Regions from separate parts of the Rhizobium laguerreae genome, predicted to be linked through region 2. Evidence: riboswitches for the same ligand, from Rfam matches in the RefSeq annotation. Region 2 holds a riboswitch; the other holds the start of a gene.
The links. Region 2 has a riboswitch for FMN ahead of ribB (3,4-dihydroxy-2-butanone-4-phosphate synthase). Riboswitches for the same ligand answer to the same signal wherever they lie in the genome.

Region 1 (7,848 bases), 420 kb from region 2:
CAGGCCGAGCTGAAGCCCCATGCCGGCCGCCGCATGATCGCTCAGCATGAACATGCCGATGACGCGCCGGAGAACGAGCGCACCGGCGACGCCGGCGACCGTCCAGGGCAGCATGTAGAGGAGGTGCGACCAGGTGCGCCCCTGGAAGCCGCCGGCCAGCCAGAAGAGCAGCGATGCCGATTGGGGCCCGGTTAGTAAAAGCACATAGGTGGTGATCGCGCCGAGGAAGAGCGAGACGCTGACGCCGCCTAGCGCAAGCTGCAGCGGCCGCCCCTGCCCGCCGCGCGACACCCAGAATGTCACCGAGGCAGCCGCGAGCCCGCCGGCAAGGCCGATGAAGGGATAATAGCCGGCCGAAAGCCAGGGCACGAACACGAAACAGCAGACGATCGGCGCGACCGCCCCCGATGTCACGCCGGTGATGCCGGGATCAGCCAGAGGATTGCGCGTCAGCGTCTGCAGCACGTAGCCGGAAACAGCAAGCCCCGCGCCGCCGGCAACGGCCGTCAGGCTGCGCGGCAGACGCAGCGTCCAAACAAGGATGGATTCGATCTTCCCATCGGGTGCGAGGAGCACGCGGACCGCCGTCTCGATCGAAATCGGCTTTGCGCCGACCAGCAATCCGAGCATCACGGCCAGCATGGAAGCAACGACGATGAGCCCTATGGCCAGGAACGATTGCCGGGGGCTCATCGCAGGTCTTTTCCTGAGCTTTAGTTCTGTAGTTCGGCGGGGATCAGCTTGGCGGCCTCCGCTTTGACATCAATGGCCGGGAACGTATCGGGATAGAGATAATGTGCCGCCTCGCGCAGGACGATTTCGCGGGCGATCGGGCCGTTGGTCTCGACCCACTGGTCGCCGACATAGAAGACCCGGTTGTTCTTGACCGCCGACAGCTGCGACCAGATCGGATTGCTCTCATGCGGGCGATCCGGGCCGGAATCATAGATGAAGATGACCTCGGGATCCTTCTCCAGCATGGTTTCGAGGCTGAGATCGATGCCGAATTCACCACCTGGGCTCTTCGGCCCCGGAATATTGTCACCGCCGATTGCGGCGACGATCGAAGCCGAGGTATTTTCCGTGTGGAAGGCGAAAGGTGTTGCGCCACCCCACATGATCAGGAAGCGGGGATGAACATCCTTCGGCGCCTTGGCTGCGTACTCTGCAAGATGCTTGCGGAAATCGGCATTCAGCTGCTCGCCGCGTTCGGGCTTGCCGAGCAGCATCGAAAGCGCGGCGGTTTCGCTGTAGCTCTCTTCGAGCAGTTCCATATTGTAAGCGACATAGGGGGCGATGTTCTGCAGCTGCGCCGCGTTGCCGACGGTATAGCGGCGGATCGCGATGATCAGGTCCGGCTTGGCTTCGGAAAGAAGTTCCAGATTGGGTTTGGCACGCTGGCCGATCTGCTTCATCCCGGAGGTCAGGCCGAGCAGGAAATCGGGTTCGCGGCCCGCCGTCATATAGGTGCTCGCAACGGGCTTGATGCCGAGCGCCAGCGCGACGTCATCGGCGAAATAGGAAATCGAGGCAATGCGCTTCGGCTGCGCCGGGACTTCGACGGTGACGCCGCGGTCGTCAACGATCGAGTCTTTCTTGCCCTCTTCGGCCCGAGCGGCCCCTGCCATCAGAATTGCAGACAGACCCAGAGCAGAGAAAAACGTGCGTGTGTATCGAGCCATGCGTGAAACCTCCCGTGCGATGTGCGGACAGGCTTTAGCTAAAAAAGCGGAGTTTCACAATCATGATTTTGCGGTGCGATTTCCCGGGTGGACAAATCGCAACTGGAAGAAACCGTTGCATATCCAACTCCATCGGGCAGTGTCCTGTTGACGGCTCAATCCGCCGGCAGCGTGAACACCGCACAAGGGTCGGCAATGCCGCGCAAGGTATGCTCTCCGAGCGGCGTCAGCGCCGTCGCCGTATTCGCTGCCACCGCGCCCGAGATCAGCACGCTTCGGCCGAGCGGCTTGCAGAGCCCTTCCAGCCGGCTGACCAGATTGACGGCGGGGCCGATGGCGGTGAAATCCAGCCGGTCGGCCGCGCCGATATTGCCCCACAGGATTTCGCCGAAATGCAATGCTGCGCCGAAGGGCAGCGGCGCCAGCCCCTGCGCCAGGCGTATCTGGTCGAGATGGGCCATGCCGGCACGGCTCGCGGCAACCGCGCGAAGGGCGGCCTCGCAGGCCTCGCGATCCCCTCGGCCAGCGTCTGCCTCGACCGACCCAGCCGTGACCGGAAAGATCGCCAGCACACCGTCGCCCATGAATTTCAGCACCTCGCCGCCGAAGGCGTGCACGGCGCCTGCCACACGATCGAACCAAGCGTCCAATGTGGCGATCATTGCGTGCGGCTCGGTCACCTCCGAAAGCGCGGTGAAATCGCGCAGATCGGCGCAGAGAAGAGCGGCACGGATGGTCTCGCCGGTGCCGCGGGCAAGCTCGCCGGCCTGCACCCGGGCGGCACTACGCCGGCCGAGATAGGCTTCGAGCAGAGCTGCCCGCGCCTCCCGCGCCGCGAGTGCTGCGAGTGGTGCGGCGGCAAAACGCGCAACCTCGCGCAGCCGGTCGGCGTCGGCCGGAGCGAATGCGCCCGACCCTGCCCGGTTGTCGATACCCGCCCAGTCGAGCATGGGACTATCCTGCGAAGGCCCTATTCGCTCCTCCCATACCGGCCCGAGCGCGGTCAGCCAGTCGCGCCCGGCCTCGCTCTGCGGAGCCGCGGCAAAGGCCAGCGCCTCGATGACAGCACCGGTCTCGGCCCGCCATAGCCAGGTGCGCCGTGCAATGATCGGATGCGGCACCGAAAGCGTCAGCGTGCCGCCGGAAAGCGGCAGTCCGTCGGCCAGCAGCCGGCGCCCGAGTTCGGCCAGAAACCGTTCGGGACCAGGCGAGGCTCCGGCCTCATCAACCAGCCAGGCAAGGGGAGACGGCAGATCCATCGCTTAACATCGCACGCCCACGTGGACATCCGCAAGGACATCCCCGGGTGATCGTGGGGACGTTTCCAGCGACTCGGCCTGTCGCCCGCAAAGGCCGTCCGCATCGGCTGTCGAAAACCATTCGGCGTGGTGGAAAACAAAAAATAAACACTTTAAACTTGCGCGACTTTGATTCCACTATAGGGTCGTTCGTCATCGTGTGATTGAGGGGTGCGATGGGCACGATATTCTGGCCGAAAGATCCGCTGGATGGGAATGACATGACGCTGCTGACGTCGATCCTTAGGCGATGGTGCGAAAGACATCAGGTCGAGCTGACGGCGGAGGAGAGCAGCCGCAAGGCGAAGGAACTCGTCGAATGGTTCGAATTCGGCGTCAAGGACCCGGTCGAGCTCGAGGAGCTGATCGACGACAAGTACTGGCTCGTCAGCAGGATCTGACCGTATCGGACAAATCGGGAGGACGCTGCCGGTCAGCGTCGTGAAGCTGTCTCATCAGAAAAGGCCGGGCGAAAATCGCCCCGGCCTTCGTCCATCTCCAACTAAGCAAGACCCTTAGTCATCATCCCGCCAACGGCGGTCGCGATCCCAGCGCCGCTCATGGCGCCAGCGCGGACCATCCCAATCCCGGTGACGCCGCTCCCAGCCCCAGCGGGGCGGGCCACCGTAGAAAGCTACCGGCGGTGGGCGGCGCCAGTTTCGTCGGCATTCGCCCCAGCGCGTCAGATGCCAGCCGCGACCGCAGGCGTAGTCGACCTTTGTGACATTGCTCTGGACATTGATTGTCCCCATCGGCATCGCCTGCGCTGTGCCGAACGAGAGGCTGCCAGCGAGCAAGGCAGCCGCGATAGAAAGTGCCTTCATCGAGAACTCCATTTCAATCCAGCCGTCCACACCTTATGACCGCCAAATTGAACTGGAGATGAACTGCGCGTTCATGTTTGCGGGAGAAAAAGAAGCGCTTCCGCACGGCTGGTCCGAGCGCTCGCCGACCGCTGTTGTCGCAACGGCAAGCGCTTCAGAACCGCCCCGCCGCCCGCAAAAAATTGTTCATGTCCTGCCGTAAAAAGGATCGGGACCCGGATCCCCCCCGGCGGCGACCTCGGTCAGCCGTCCGAGATAATGTGCCCAGCCTTCCGCATGGCCGGCGCATTGCTCGGCGCTCGGCAGGCCGCTGTGGGTGAGCCGCAGCAGCGTTCCGCCCCCCTGCTCGATCAGGTCGATCTCGACTAGGCTCGACCCCGGCGGCACCACCTCGCTGCCGTCCCAGCCGAAGCTGTAGGCAAGGCGATGAACCGGCACCACCTCGCGAAACGAGCCGCGCGCAAAGCGCGCGCCGGTAACGTTGACGAGATAGAGCCCGCCGGGCTGCGGCTCGACCTGCGCTTCCGTTCCCATCCAGCGCAGGATCTTTTCCGGGTCGGTCATCAACGCGAACACCGCAGCCGGCGGCGCCGCGATATGCGCCTCGCGGTGGACGACAAAGGGGTCTTGCATCTCTCTCTCCCATGGTTTCCACGGCCCTGCCCGTCTCCGGTGGAGACGGCGCAGCCTGTCTTGCCGTGCTATTCTGACGTGAATATCCTCACGCACAGCATGTAGGCGCAAGCCCATCCTCCGCAAGAGGGCTTGCCCGTCGCGATCGACCAACAAGCGAAATCGCCGGGTCGGGAGCGCTGATGCTGCATTGGCCGCCAAGCATTTCGACCTATTGCCAGCCCGTCACCTTCCCCCTATTGTTCGCGCCGTTCTCAGGGCGGGGTGCAAGTCCCTACCGGCGGTATGCAATTTAGATTGCGAGCCCGCGAGCGCCTTCTCAGGAAGGGTCAGCAGATCAGGTGAGATGCCTGAGCCGACGGTCATAGTCCGGATGAAAGAGAACGTGCGTTCCTGCCGCCCTGCGGCTGTCGGGGACGTTCGTGATCGCCTTGGGTGATGTGTCTGTTCGCCAAAGGAGATTACCATGACACCCACCCGCTATGCCTTCGTCAAAGCCAGCTGGCACGCCGATATCGTCGACCGCGCCCTAGATGGCTTCCATCAGCTTATTCCGCCCGAGCAGATCGATGTGTTCGATGTTCCCGGCGCATTCGAAATGCCGCTGCTGTCGCGCGATCTTGCGGCAACCGGACGCTATGCCGCTGTCGTTGCCGCCGCCTTCGTCGTCGACGGCGGAATCTACCGCCACGAATTCGTCGCCCAGGCCGTCGTCGATGGGCTGATGCGCGCCGGCATGGATACCGGTGTGCCGGTGCTGTCGGTTTCGCTGACGCCGCATCAGTATCAGGAAACCGAGCACCACAAACAGATCTACCGCGCACATTTCGTCGAGAAAGGGCGCGAGGCAGCAAAGGCGGCTCTGACGATCGGCAAAACCCGCGCCGCTCTCGCCGCGTAAGAACTTCCTGCACGCCGGCTCGACGAGCCGCAGGACGACAGACGAAGGTGGCGGGGATCCGACCCCGCCGCCTCACGGACGACATGCCCTCACCAACCGCACGAATCGAGAGCGACGCGCCGTGTGTCGCAGCGGACTCCGCCAATACCGGCCAAATCAGACAGAATAATTGATTCGACGACCCCACCGCGCCGTGGTCAACTTGACCGTCACGTGTCCGCAATTCTCAAGACATCCAGAACCCAAGGAGCTTAAGATGAGCAATGCACTGCGCAGCGAACCCCCCATTGAGACCCCGAGAACACAGCCCGTCGATACCAAGCTCGAGGTGGTCGTCATCCCCGTTTCCGACGTCGACCGCGCCAAACGTTTTTATGACGACCTGGGCTGGCGGCTCGACGCCGACTTCGCCAATGATGCCGACTTTCGGGTGATCCAGTTTACGCCGCCGGGCTCCGGCTGCGCGATCATCTTCGGCAAGAACGTCACCGCCGCCGCCCCCGGCTCCGCTCAGGGGCTCTATCTTATCGTCTCCGACATCGAGGCCGCCCGCCGCGACTTGATCGCCCGCGGCGTCGAGGTCAGCGAAGTCTTCCATGATGCAGCCGGCGTCTATGCCGGCAAGGACGAACCCTATCTGTTCGGGCGGCTCCGCATTGCCGGCCGCGATCCCGATCACCGCAGCTACCGCTCCTTTGCCTCCTTCAAGGATCCCGATGGCAACGGCTGGCTGTTTCAGGAAGTCACCACGCGCCTGCCGGGACGCATCGACGCCGACGGGACGACATTCACGACGTCGACCGATCTCGCATCAGCCATGCGCCGTGCGGCGACCGCGCACGGCGAACACGAGAAACGGAACGGCGGCAAACACGACGAGAACTGGCCGGACTGGTACGCCGAATACATGGTCAGCGAACAGGCCGGCAAGCAGCTGCCCCTATAGGCAAGAGCGGCGGCGTCACGTAGACGGTGACATCATTTGAGAAGCGTCTCGGCGGGCAACGGCGCGGTGCTTTATCGCGCCTTCTTGGCACACAGCGGTCACCATACCATCGAGCCAGTCCCGCTGCCGTTGATCGTCGAACTGGGCGTGGCACTGGCCAGCTCCTTGCCGGCTTGGCGATCTGCGTCTCCTCAGTCAGGCCCGAGCGAGGCCACCCGACAGATCTTCGAGAAGCCAAACTTTAGATATCGAGCCATTAGACATCGACGGCGGCTGGATCTCAACCGCCATACCACATCCGCCGCAGCAGGTGATCGCCGCGGACGAACTGGTGATAGAGCGCGGCGCCCGCATGGAAGACCAGCAGGCCGACAAGCAGGAAGGCACCGAACCCATGCGGGCCACGCGGCGGATAGGCGGTGAAATCAGGAAGTGTGGCGCCGGCTGCCCCGAAGACGGCGGGAGCAGCATCGCTGAGGATCATCATTCCGATACCGCTGGCAACCATGCCAAGAATGAAAATGTAGAAGGCGACGTGAACAAAGACCGCCAGCCGCTCCTGCCAGCGAGGCGATGCCTGCACCGGCGCAGGCTTGCGATCGAAACGCCACCACCAGACAATGCGAAGAGCCGTCAGAAGCAGGACGACGATCGCCACCGGAATGTGGAAGCGCAGCAGCCCTGCCTTGGTCGCGGCATCCATGGCGTTGGCGGCCCGGAAGCCGGAGCCGAGCAGCGCCAGGATCAGAATCGCACTCAACCAGTGGATCGAGACCGCTATTGCGCCATAGCGGTCAGGCCTGCTCTTCAACATCTCCATGTCCTTCCAGTTTGCTGCGCAGCGCCTTCATGACGGCATGCGTGGTTTCGAGATCCTCGACCTGAAGCCCTTCCGAGAGCATGTCGACCCAGGGAGCCTGCAGGCGCATGGCGGTTTCGTATGCCTGTTTTCCCTTGTCCGTCAGCACGACGAGCTGTGCCCGCCGGTGGTGCGGGTTGGGCTGGAACGCCAGAAGCCCTTCCTTCTCCAGATCGTTGACGATGCGCTGGACGTTCTGGCGGTTGGCCCCCATGTCGCGTGCCAGCCACGCAACCGGCTGTGGCCGGCCTGCTGTGACGACGGTGCCGAGAACTTGCCAGCGGGCGCTGGTCAGGCCGAGCCCGTCGACAAGCTTGTCGCCCGCGTTGATCATCCGGTTGTTGAGCCGGAAGAGATCCAGAATGAGGTCGGTCAAGGCTGTTCCAGCCGGGGTCCGTCGGGGTTCTCGCATTTGTCACCATATAGCTATATTGACATCATAGTGTCAAATTGAATATGTATCGTATCACCAGATTGACATCATGTAACCAAACCAGATGGAGTCGACCATGTCGCTCATGCGCCCGATGGACCCCGCCTTCCCGATCGATCGCCAAATCGCGATCGATGCCTCCGCGATCATCCTCATCAACCTCTTCACGCTCGACAAGGCCGACGAGCAGGCCTTCCTTGATGCCTGGCAGGCCGATGCGGCTTTCATGAAACGGCAGCCGGGCTTCATCTCGACCCAGATGCATCGAGCCA
Region 2 (7,848 bases):
CGCGTGGCTTTTCCTGCACTTCCGGTCCGAAGGTCGCATGCTCTACGCGGTGGGAGGAAATCCGGAAGTCGCGCGGCTGGCGGGCATCAACGTCCCGCTCGTGGCGATTGGCGTCTACGTCGCAAGTGCCGTCCTTGCGGGGCTCGCCGGCATCGTGCTCGCCGCCAGGCTGGATTCCGTCCAGCCGTCCAGTGGTCTGGGCTATGAATTGGACACCATTGCCGCGGTCGTCATCGGCGGGACTTCGCTCTCCGGCGGCGCGGGCGGCATCGGTGGAACGCTGATCGGTGTTCTTATCATCGGTGTGCTTCGCAACGGGCTCAATCTTCTCAACGTCTCACCGTTCCTGCAGCAAGTGATCATCGGCATCGTCATCGTGCTCGCGGTCGGCGCGGAGACCATTCGTCGGCGTCGCGCCTAACGAACGAGGTCCGCCGCGTTGGCGGACCAGGAATTCCGCTCCAAGGGTTTGGGGCGGATCAATACCCCGAGGGGGAGGACATACCCGAGGGTTCCATCAAACAACGGAGGAAATACAATGAAAATTGCGCGCACCATGCTCGCGTCTGCTGCCCTGCTCGGTCTCATGCTTGGCCCCGTACATGCGGCGGAACTGAAGAAGCTCGGCCTGGCCGTTGCCAACCTTCAGGCAAACTTCTTCAACCAGATCAAACAATCGGTCGAAGCCGAAGCCAAAAAGCGCGGCATCGAAGTCATCACGGTCGACGCAAAGGGCGACGGGCCGACACAGGTCAACCAGATCCAGGATCTTCTAACCCAGAAAATCGACGCGCTGATCTACATTCCGGCCGGCGCGGCGGCTGCGACCGTTCCGGTCAAGCTGGCGAAAAGCGCTGGTATCCCGGTCGTGAACGTTGACCGCAACGCCGAGGGAGCACCCGGCGATACCTTCCTTGCAACGGATTCCGTCGCGTCTGCCAAGGCCGTATGCGACTACATCCTGAAGGAAGCCGGCGGCAAGGGGAAGATGGTCATCATCCACGGCCAGAAAGGCACAACGCCGGAAGTCGATCGTTCGAAGGGCTGCGCTGAATCTCTCAAGGCATATCCGGACGTCAAGGTTGTCGCCGAGCAATTCTCAAACATCTGGAGCCAGGACGAAGGCTTCCAGATCATGCAGAATATGCTGCAGGCAAATCCGGACGTTTCGATCGTGTTCGCCCAGGCCGACGGCCTCGCCCTCGGCGCCGCGCAGGCGATCAAGGTCGCCAATCCGTCGCAGAAGATCGTGGTTGGCGGCTTCGATGGCGACACCGCAGCTCTCGAAGCGCTGAGCAAGGGCGTCTTCAACGTAACGGCGACACAGCAGACGCAGAAGATGGGCCGCGACGCGGTTGAAAACGCCGCCAAGCTTGTTGCCGGGGAGAAAGTGCCGCCGGTCCAACTCCTGGATGCCACGCTGACAACCAAGGAAAACGTCGCAGGCTTCATCGCCAACCATCCGTAATGAAGTCGAGGTCTAGAGGAGGTGTGCCGTGACTGATCCAGTTCTTTCCCTGAGGGGCATATCCAAATGGTATGGGCCGCTCCAGGTTCTGAAGAATGTCAGCTTGGACGTCTATCCGGGCGAGGTAGTTGCACTTCTCGGTGAAAACGGAGCAGGCAAGTCAACGCTATCGGGCATCATCGCCGGGTCCCGCACACCATCCGAAGGATCAATGACGTGGCTGGGGCAGCCTTATGCCCCGGCCACACCAAGGGAAGCGATCGACAAGGGCGTTGTCCTGATCCACCAAGAGCTGCAGCTTCTGCCGCAGCTGTCGATCGCGGAAAACGTGTTCATCGGACGCTGGCCGATGAAGAACGGCGTCGTCGACCGCGCCCAGATGGTTCGCCGGGCCCAGGACCAGCTCGCTCGCTTGAACCTTCACATACCCGCAACGCGGACGGTCGCCGGCCTTGCCACGGCAAATCAGCAACTTATCGAGATCGCCAAGGCGCTGGCTCTCAACGCAAAGCTCCTGATTCTCGATGAGCCGACAGCCGCCCTTGGCGGTGCGGAGACGGAAGCTCTTTTCGAACAGGTTCGGAAGCTTCGCTCACAAGGTGTCGGCATCGTCTACATTTCCCACCGCATGGAAGAGATCAAGCGAATAACCGACCGGATCGTCGTTCTTCGCGATGGCGAGCGCGTGCAGGAATTCTCAGACAGCGCGACCCCGGTGCGAACGATTGTCGAGAGCATGGTCGGGCGCCCGCTTGACCGCTTGTTCCCTACCCTGCCGGTTCCGACAGATCGTCCCGTACTCCAGGTGTCCGGGCTGAGCTCGCCGGACAACTCGTTCCGTGACGTTACCTTCGAGGTCCGGGCCGGGGAAATTCTGGGGATCGCCGGATTGGTCGGCGCCGGCCGCACCGAACTGGTGCGTGCGATTTCGGGAGCAGACCCAATCAGTGCTGGTTCGATCAAGCTGGAAGGCGAGGAACTCAGGCTGCGCGATCCGGCGGACGCAATCGCCAAGGGTATCGTGATGGTTCCGGAAGACCGCAAGGAGCAAGGCCTGATCGTCGGGCACCGGATCAGCGAGAACATTATCTATGCCAATCTTGACAAACTCGGCGGCGGTTGGATCACGCCGCGCGTCAAGCGCTCCTTTGCAGAAAAAGCAGTTGCCAAGTTCGGGGTAAAGGGCCGTGCTGAACAGCACGCCTCGGACCTATCCGGCGGCAACCAGCAGAAGGTCGTGATCGCGAAGTGGCTCATGCGCGATCCCAAGGTCGTCGTGCTCGACGAGCCTACGAGAGGCATCGACGTCGGCGCCAGAGCGGGCATCTACGACATCATCGTCAATCTTGCCAAACAGGGCGTCGCGGTCATCGTCGTAAGCTCGGACCTCGAAGAAGTTCTCGGAGTCTCCAATCGCATTCTCGTGCTTGCGCAAGGCAAGCAGGCGGGGATTCTCAATCGTGACCAGGCAAATGACGTTTCGGTCATGGAGCTAGCTACCATCTAAACAGACAGAGAAAGGAAGAGCGGTGTCCGACATCACTCTGAACGCCCCGAAGCTTTTCGATCTCAGCGGCCAGGTTGCCATCGTTACCGGAGCCGGCAGCGGTATTGGTCAGCGCATTGCCATCGGCCTTGCGCAATGCGGCGCCGACGTGGCGCTGCTCGACCGCCGAACCGACGACGGACTGGCCAAGACGGCTGAACATATTCGCGCCGCCGGCCGCCGCTCGATCCAGATCGCGGCGGATGTCACGAGCAAGTCTTCCCTTGGAGAGGCAATAGCACGTACTGAGGCAGACCTCGGCCCATTGACACTTGCAGTCAACGCGGCGGGCATCGCGAACGCGAACGCAGCGGAAGAAATGGAGGAGGACCAATATCAGACGTTGATGGATATCAACCTCAAAGGCGTCTTTCTTTCCTGCCAGGCAGAGGCTCGCGCCATGCTGAAAAATGGGCGCGGCTCCATCGTCAATATCGCCTCCATGTCCGGCGTGATCGTGAACCGGGGGCTGAGCCAAGCGCACTATAACGCCTCCAAGGCGGGCGTGATCCATATGTCGAAGTCTATGGCCATGGAATGGGTCGACCGCGGCATTCGCGTCAACACCATCTCCCCCGGATACACGGCAACGCCCATGAACACCCGTCCGGAGATGGTCCACCAGACCAAACTCTTCGAAGAGCAGACGCCGATGCAGCGCATGGCAGCGGTGGACGAGATGGTAGGTCCGGCGGTGTTCCTGCTGTCGAATGCAGCGAGTTTCGTGACCGGCGTCGATCTTCTCGTTGACGGCGGTTTCTGCTGCTGGTGATGGGAAAGCTCATTGCCGCCGCGGGAAAGTGACCGATCTCGCTTCCTCCCTAGCTGAGATCGAGGCGCTGAAGGGAATAACGGGCACGACGGCGTGCGATATCGTCGTCTGCCCGCCCTTCGCGCTGATTGAACGGACGGAGAGCTCAGGCGTCGTCATCAGCGCTTAGGACTGCCTGAATTCACGACAACCAGTTGAGCTCCCAATGATGATCGCATGGTAGTTCGCATCCAGATTTGCTGTTTATCGATGGACAAGGAAAGAGCATGAAACGCTTTGAGCAGAAGACCGTCGTCATTACCGGGGGTAGCCGCGGCATCGGAGCGGCGATCGCCAAACGCTTTGCGAAAGAAGGCGCCAATCTCGTCGTCTCGGCCAACGAGGAGCTGGTTCACGGCGTTGCCGAACAGATCCGGGCCGAAGGCGGCAAGGCGATCTCCTTCATCGGCGACGTCACCGACAAGGCGAGCGTCACCGCCCTCTATGATGCCGCCGAGAAGGAATTCGGCTCGGTCGACGTCTCGATCCAGAACGCCGGCGTCATCACCATTGCCCGCGTCGAGGACCTGACCGAAAACGAGTGGGACAAGGTCATGGCCGTCAACACCAAGGGCGTCTTCCTCTGCGCCCAGGAGGCGATATCGAGAATGCGCAAGCACAAGCGCGGCGGCCGCATCATCAACACCGCTTCCGGCCAGGCCCGTGACGGCTTTATCTACACGCCGCATTATGCCGCCTCGAAAATGGGCGTCGTCGGCATCACCCAGAGCCTGGCCAAGGAAGTCGCGACTGAGAAGATCACCGTCAACGCCTTCTGCCCCGGCATCATCGAGACCGACATGTGGGCCTATAACGACCAGGCCTGGGGCAAGCTGCTCGGCAACTACGCCCCCGGCGAGTTGATGAAGGAATGGGTCGAGGGCATCCCGATGAAACGGGCCGGCTCCGGCGAAGACGTCGCCGGCCTGGTGACCTTCCTCGCCAGCGAGGATGCCGCCTATATCACCGGCCAGACGATCAATGTCGACGGCGGCCTGATCATGTCCTGATACATTTCGCCCAAAAGTGTGCAGCGGTTTTGGGACAAAGATCAAACCACCAACGATGCACTGGGGCGACACGGTCGTCGCCTCCTGTGAACAGTGTGTCCATCGGCGTTAGGGCAGCTTTGCATTTTTGCCCGGTCGTGTGACCTTGCCATCCGCCTGTTTTTGATCCTATCTTTGAAATGTTCTCAGGGCGGGGTGTAATTCCCCACCGGCGGTATCAGGAGCAATCCTGGAGCCCGCGAGCGCTTCCGGCACCTCCTGTCGGAAGGTCAGCAGATCCGGTGAATGCCGGAGCCGACGGTATAGTCCGGATGGAAGAGGACAACACGGGCAGTCGCACTCCATCCCGGAGTCGGCCGACGTTTGTTCGCCCAAGGGCAGAAGGCTCGCTCACGGATTGAGCCGAGCAGACCATGTCAGTCCGCTGACATAACCCTTGAAAGGCCAGACAGCATGACTATCGCAACAATTGAAGATGCCATATCAGCCATTGCCAGCGGCAAGATGGTCGTCGTCGTCGATGACCAGAACCGGGAAAACGAAGGCGATATCGTGGTCGCGGCCGATGCCGTCACCCCGGAAACAATCGCCTTCATGATGACCCACGCCCGTGGCCTCGTCTGCATCGCCATGGAAGGCGAGCGCCTCGATGCGCTCGATATTCCGCTGATGGTGCCCAACAATACGGAATCGCACAAAACCGCCTTCACGGTCTCGGTCGATTATCTCAAGGGCACGACGACGGGCATCTCTGCGGCGGACCGCGCCGCGACCATCAGCGCCCTCGTCGACGATCGCACAAAGCCTGACGAATTCGCCCGCCCCGGCCACATCTTTCCGCTGCGCGCCAACCCCCGCGGCGTGCTCGGTCGCCCCGGCCACACCGAAGCCGCCGTCGATCTCGCCCGCCTCGCCGGAAGGACCCCGGCCGGCGTCATCTGCGAAGTCGCCAATGACGACGGAACCATGTCGCGCCTGCCCGAACTCACCCTTTTTGCCAAACGCCACAACCTCCTCCTCGTCACCATCGAGGATCTGGTCGCCTATCTCGAACGCCAGGCGGCAAAAGACGTACGCGAGGTCGCCTGATCGATGCCTTTGTTGCGGCGGCATAGCCCGCCGCAACAAAGAACATGCCGCAGTGATGACCCTGACGGCACCTTCGCTTGTCCGCCTTAAGTCCGGCTGATCGAAACGCCGCCGTCAGCCAGCATCGCCGTGCCGGTCACGAAGCTCGACATGTCGGAGGCGAGGAAAAGCGCCGCATTGGCGATCTCTTCGGGTTGGGCCATGCGTTTCAGCGCATGCAGTCCCTCGACGAAGGCAAGGACTTCTGGCGTGGCGTCCGGCGCGTTGGTGATGCTGGCGGGTGTGTCGGTGCCGCCGGGAAGTAGGGCGTTGACGCGGATGTTCTGCCTCCCGAGTTCAGCGGCGAGCACCTGCACGAAACCGATCAGCCCCGCCTTGCTCGCCGCATAAGCGGCCATACCAGGCATGCCGGCGGTGTGGCCGACGAAAGTCGAGGTGAAGATCAGCGATCCGCCGCGGTTTCCGATCGCCGCCGACTGGTGCTTAGCGCCGAGAAAGGCGGCGGTAAGATTGGTCTCGATCGTCTCGCGCCAACCTTCCAGCGCCAGTCCAGCCACAGGCGCCATGTCGCCGATGATGCCGGCATTGTTGAAGGCGATATCGAGCCCGCCGAAGCGCGAAACAGCGGTTTCCACGAGGCTTGCCTGCAACGCCTCGTCCCTGACATCGCCTGATATGGCGATGGCCTGACCGCCCTCCGCCTCGATTTCGGCTACGACGACCTCCAGCTCGTCCTGCCGCCGGCCGTTGACCACGAGCTTGGCGCCTTCCCGCGCAAAAAGTTTCGCCGCCGCGCGGCCGATGCCGGAGCTTGCGCCGGTGATGATGGCGATCTTGTCGTTCAGAAGAGTCATATCGGTTTCTCCTTCGTTGTTGCGGCATCTGAGATCTCAAACATCAGGCGATGCAGCCACCCGTTTCCCGCGCGGGAAAGGAAAAACCCGCCTATGGCCGCTGATTTCGGTCACAGCGACGCGCCACCGGGTCAGGTTCGAACCTTGATCGCCGCGTCGGAAGGATCGGTATTAAACCATGTAAATGGCGGTTTGCGGCGACCTCCACGCACACGCCTGCGTTGACGTAGACGCCATTGTGCACCGCATCATCGATTTATGCTTTGTGTGACATTCATCCGATTCCCTTCATGCATCTTCGCGACTAAAAGGAGCGCACAGGTAACGGGAATCTCTTCATGCCGCGGTCACGCAATACTGAGGGCGCAATCTATATGAGCTTGGCGATGGCCGGCTTTTCCGCAAGCGACGCTCTGTCCAAATCGGTGATCGCCTATATGAACGCCGGCGAGATCATGTTCCTCCGCGGCCTCTTCACCAGCCTGCTCGTCTATCTGATCGCCTGGAGAATGGGCGCGCTGCGTTCCTGGCGCATCGTGCTGGAGCCGATGATCATCTTCAGGATCATCTGCGAGGCGCTCGCCGCCGTCACCTATATCACCGCGCTCGGCATGATGCCGATCGCCAATGCCTCGGCGATCCTGCAGTCGCTGCCGTTGGTCGTCACCTTCGGTGCGGCGCTCTTCTTTGGCGAGCCGGTGGGTTGGCGGCGCTGGTCGGCGATCCTCGTCGGCCTCGTCGGCGTGATGATCATCATCCGCCCCGGCCCTGAGGGATTCACCGCCGCCGCCCTCCTCTGCGTTGCCGCGGTGCTGACGACGGCTGGCCGCGATCTCGCCACCCGGAGCATCAGTCCCGAGATTCCCTCGCTGATGATAACCGTCATCACCGCCATATCAGCCTCCTTCTTCGGCGCGCTCCTCATCCCGGTGCTCGGCGGCTGGCAGCCGGTCAGCGCTAACGCGCTTGGGCATCTCGTGTTCGCATCGGTGCTGGTGCTCGTCGGCTACCAGTCGGTCATCCTCGCCATGCGCACCGGCGAAATTTCTTTCGTCGCGCCGTTCCGCTAT

Region 1: another riboswitch for FMN. It lies ahead of HFO71_RS03360 (6,7-dimethyl-8-ribityllumazine synthase); the one in region 2 lies ahead of ribB (3,4-dihydroxy-2-butanone-4-phosphate synthase).

What each region holds. Positions count from the first base shown of each region.
Region 1 is NZ_JAAXQT010000001.1:687,141-694,988, reverse strand. It holds gene HFO71_RS03390 (FecCD family ABC transporter permease) at 1-693, opposite strand, end outside; gene HFO71_RS03385 (ABC transporter substrate-binding protein) at 714-1,682, opposite strand; gene HFO71_RS03380 (adenylate/guanylate cyclase domain-containing protein) at 1,838-2,941, opposite strand; gene HFO71_RS03375 (hypothetical protein) at 3,157-3,381, shown strand; gene HFO71_RS03370 (GCG_CRPN prefix-to-repeats domain-containing protein) at 3,496-3,804, opposite strand; gene HFO71_RS03365 (SRPBCC family protein) at 3,991-4,437, opposite strand; FMN riboswitch at 4,684-4,826, shown strand; gene HFO71_RS03360 (6,7-dimethyl-8-ribityllumazine synthase) at 4,904-5,338, shown strand; gene HFO71_RS03355 (VOC family protein) at 5,595-6,284, shown strand; gene HFO71_RS03350 (cytochrome b) at 6,565-7,098, opposite strand; gene HFO71_RS03345 (MarR family winged helix-turn-helix transcriptional regulator) at 7,079-7,555, opposite strand; gene HFO71_RS03340 (antibiotic biosynthesis monooxygenase family protein) at 7,653-7,848, shown strand, end outside.
Region 2 is NZ_JAAXQT010000001.1:1,109,040-1,116,887, reverse strand. It holds gene HFO71_RS05530 (ABC transporter permease) at 1-421, shown strand, start outside; gene HFO71_RS05525 (sugar ABC transporter substrate-binding protein) at 539-1,468, shown strand; gene HFO71_RS05520 (sugar ABC transporter ATP-binding protein) at 1,497-2,975, shown strand; gene HFO71_RS05515 (SDR family oxidoreductase) at 2,998-3,786, shown strand; gene HFO71_RS05510 (hypothetical protein) at 3,815-3,955, shown strand; gene HFO71_RS05505 (glucose 1-dehydrogenase) at 4,053-4,835, shown strand; FMN riboswitch at 5,013-5,162, shown strand; gene ribB (3,4-dihydroxy-2-butanone-4-phosphate synthase) at 5,289-5,924, shown strand; gene HFO71_RS05495 (SDR family oxidoreductase) at 6,011-6,778, opposite strand; gene HFO71_RS05490 (DMT family transporter) at 7,117-7,848, shown strand, end outside.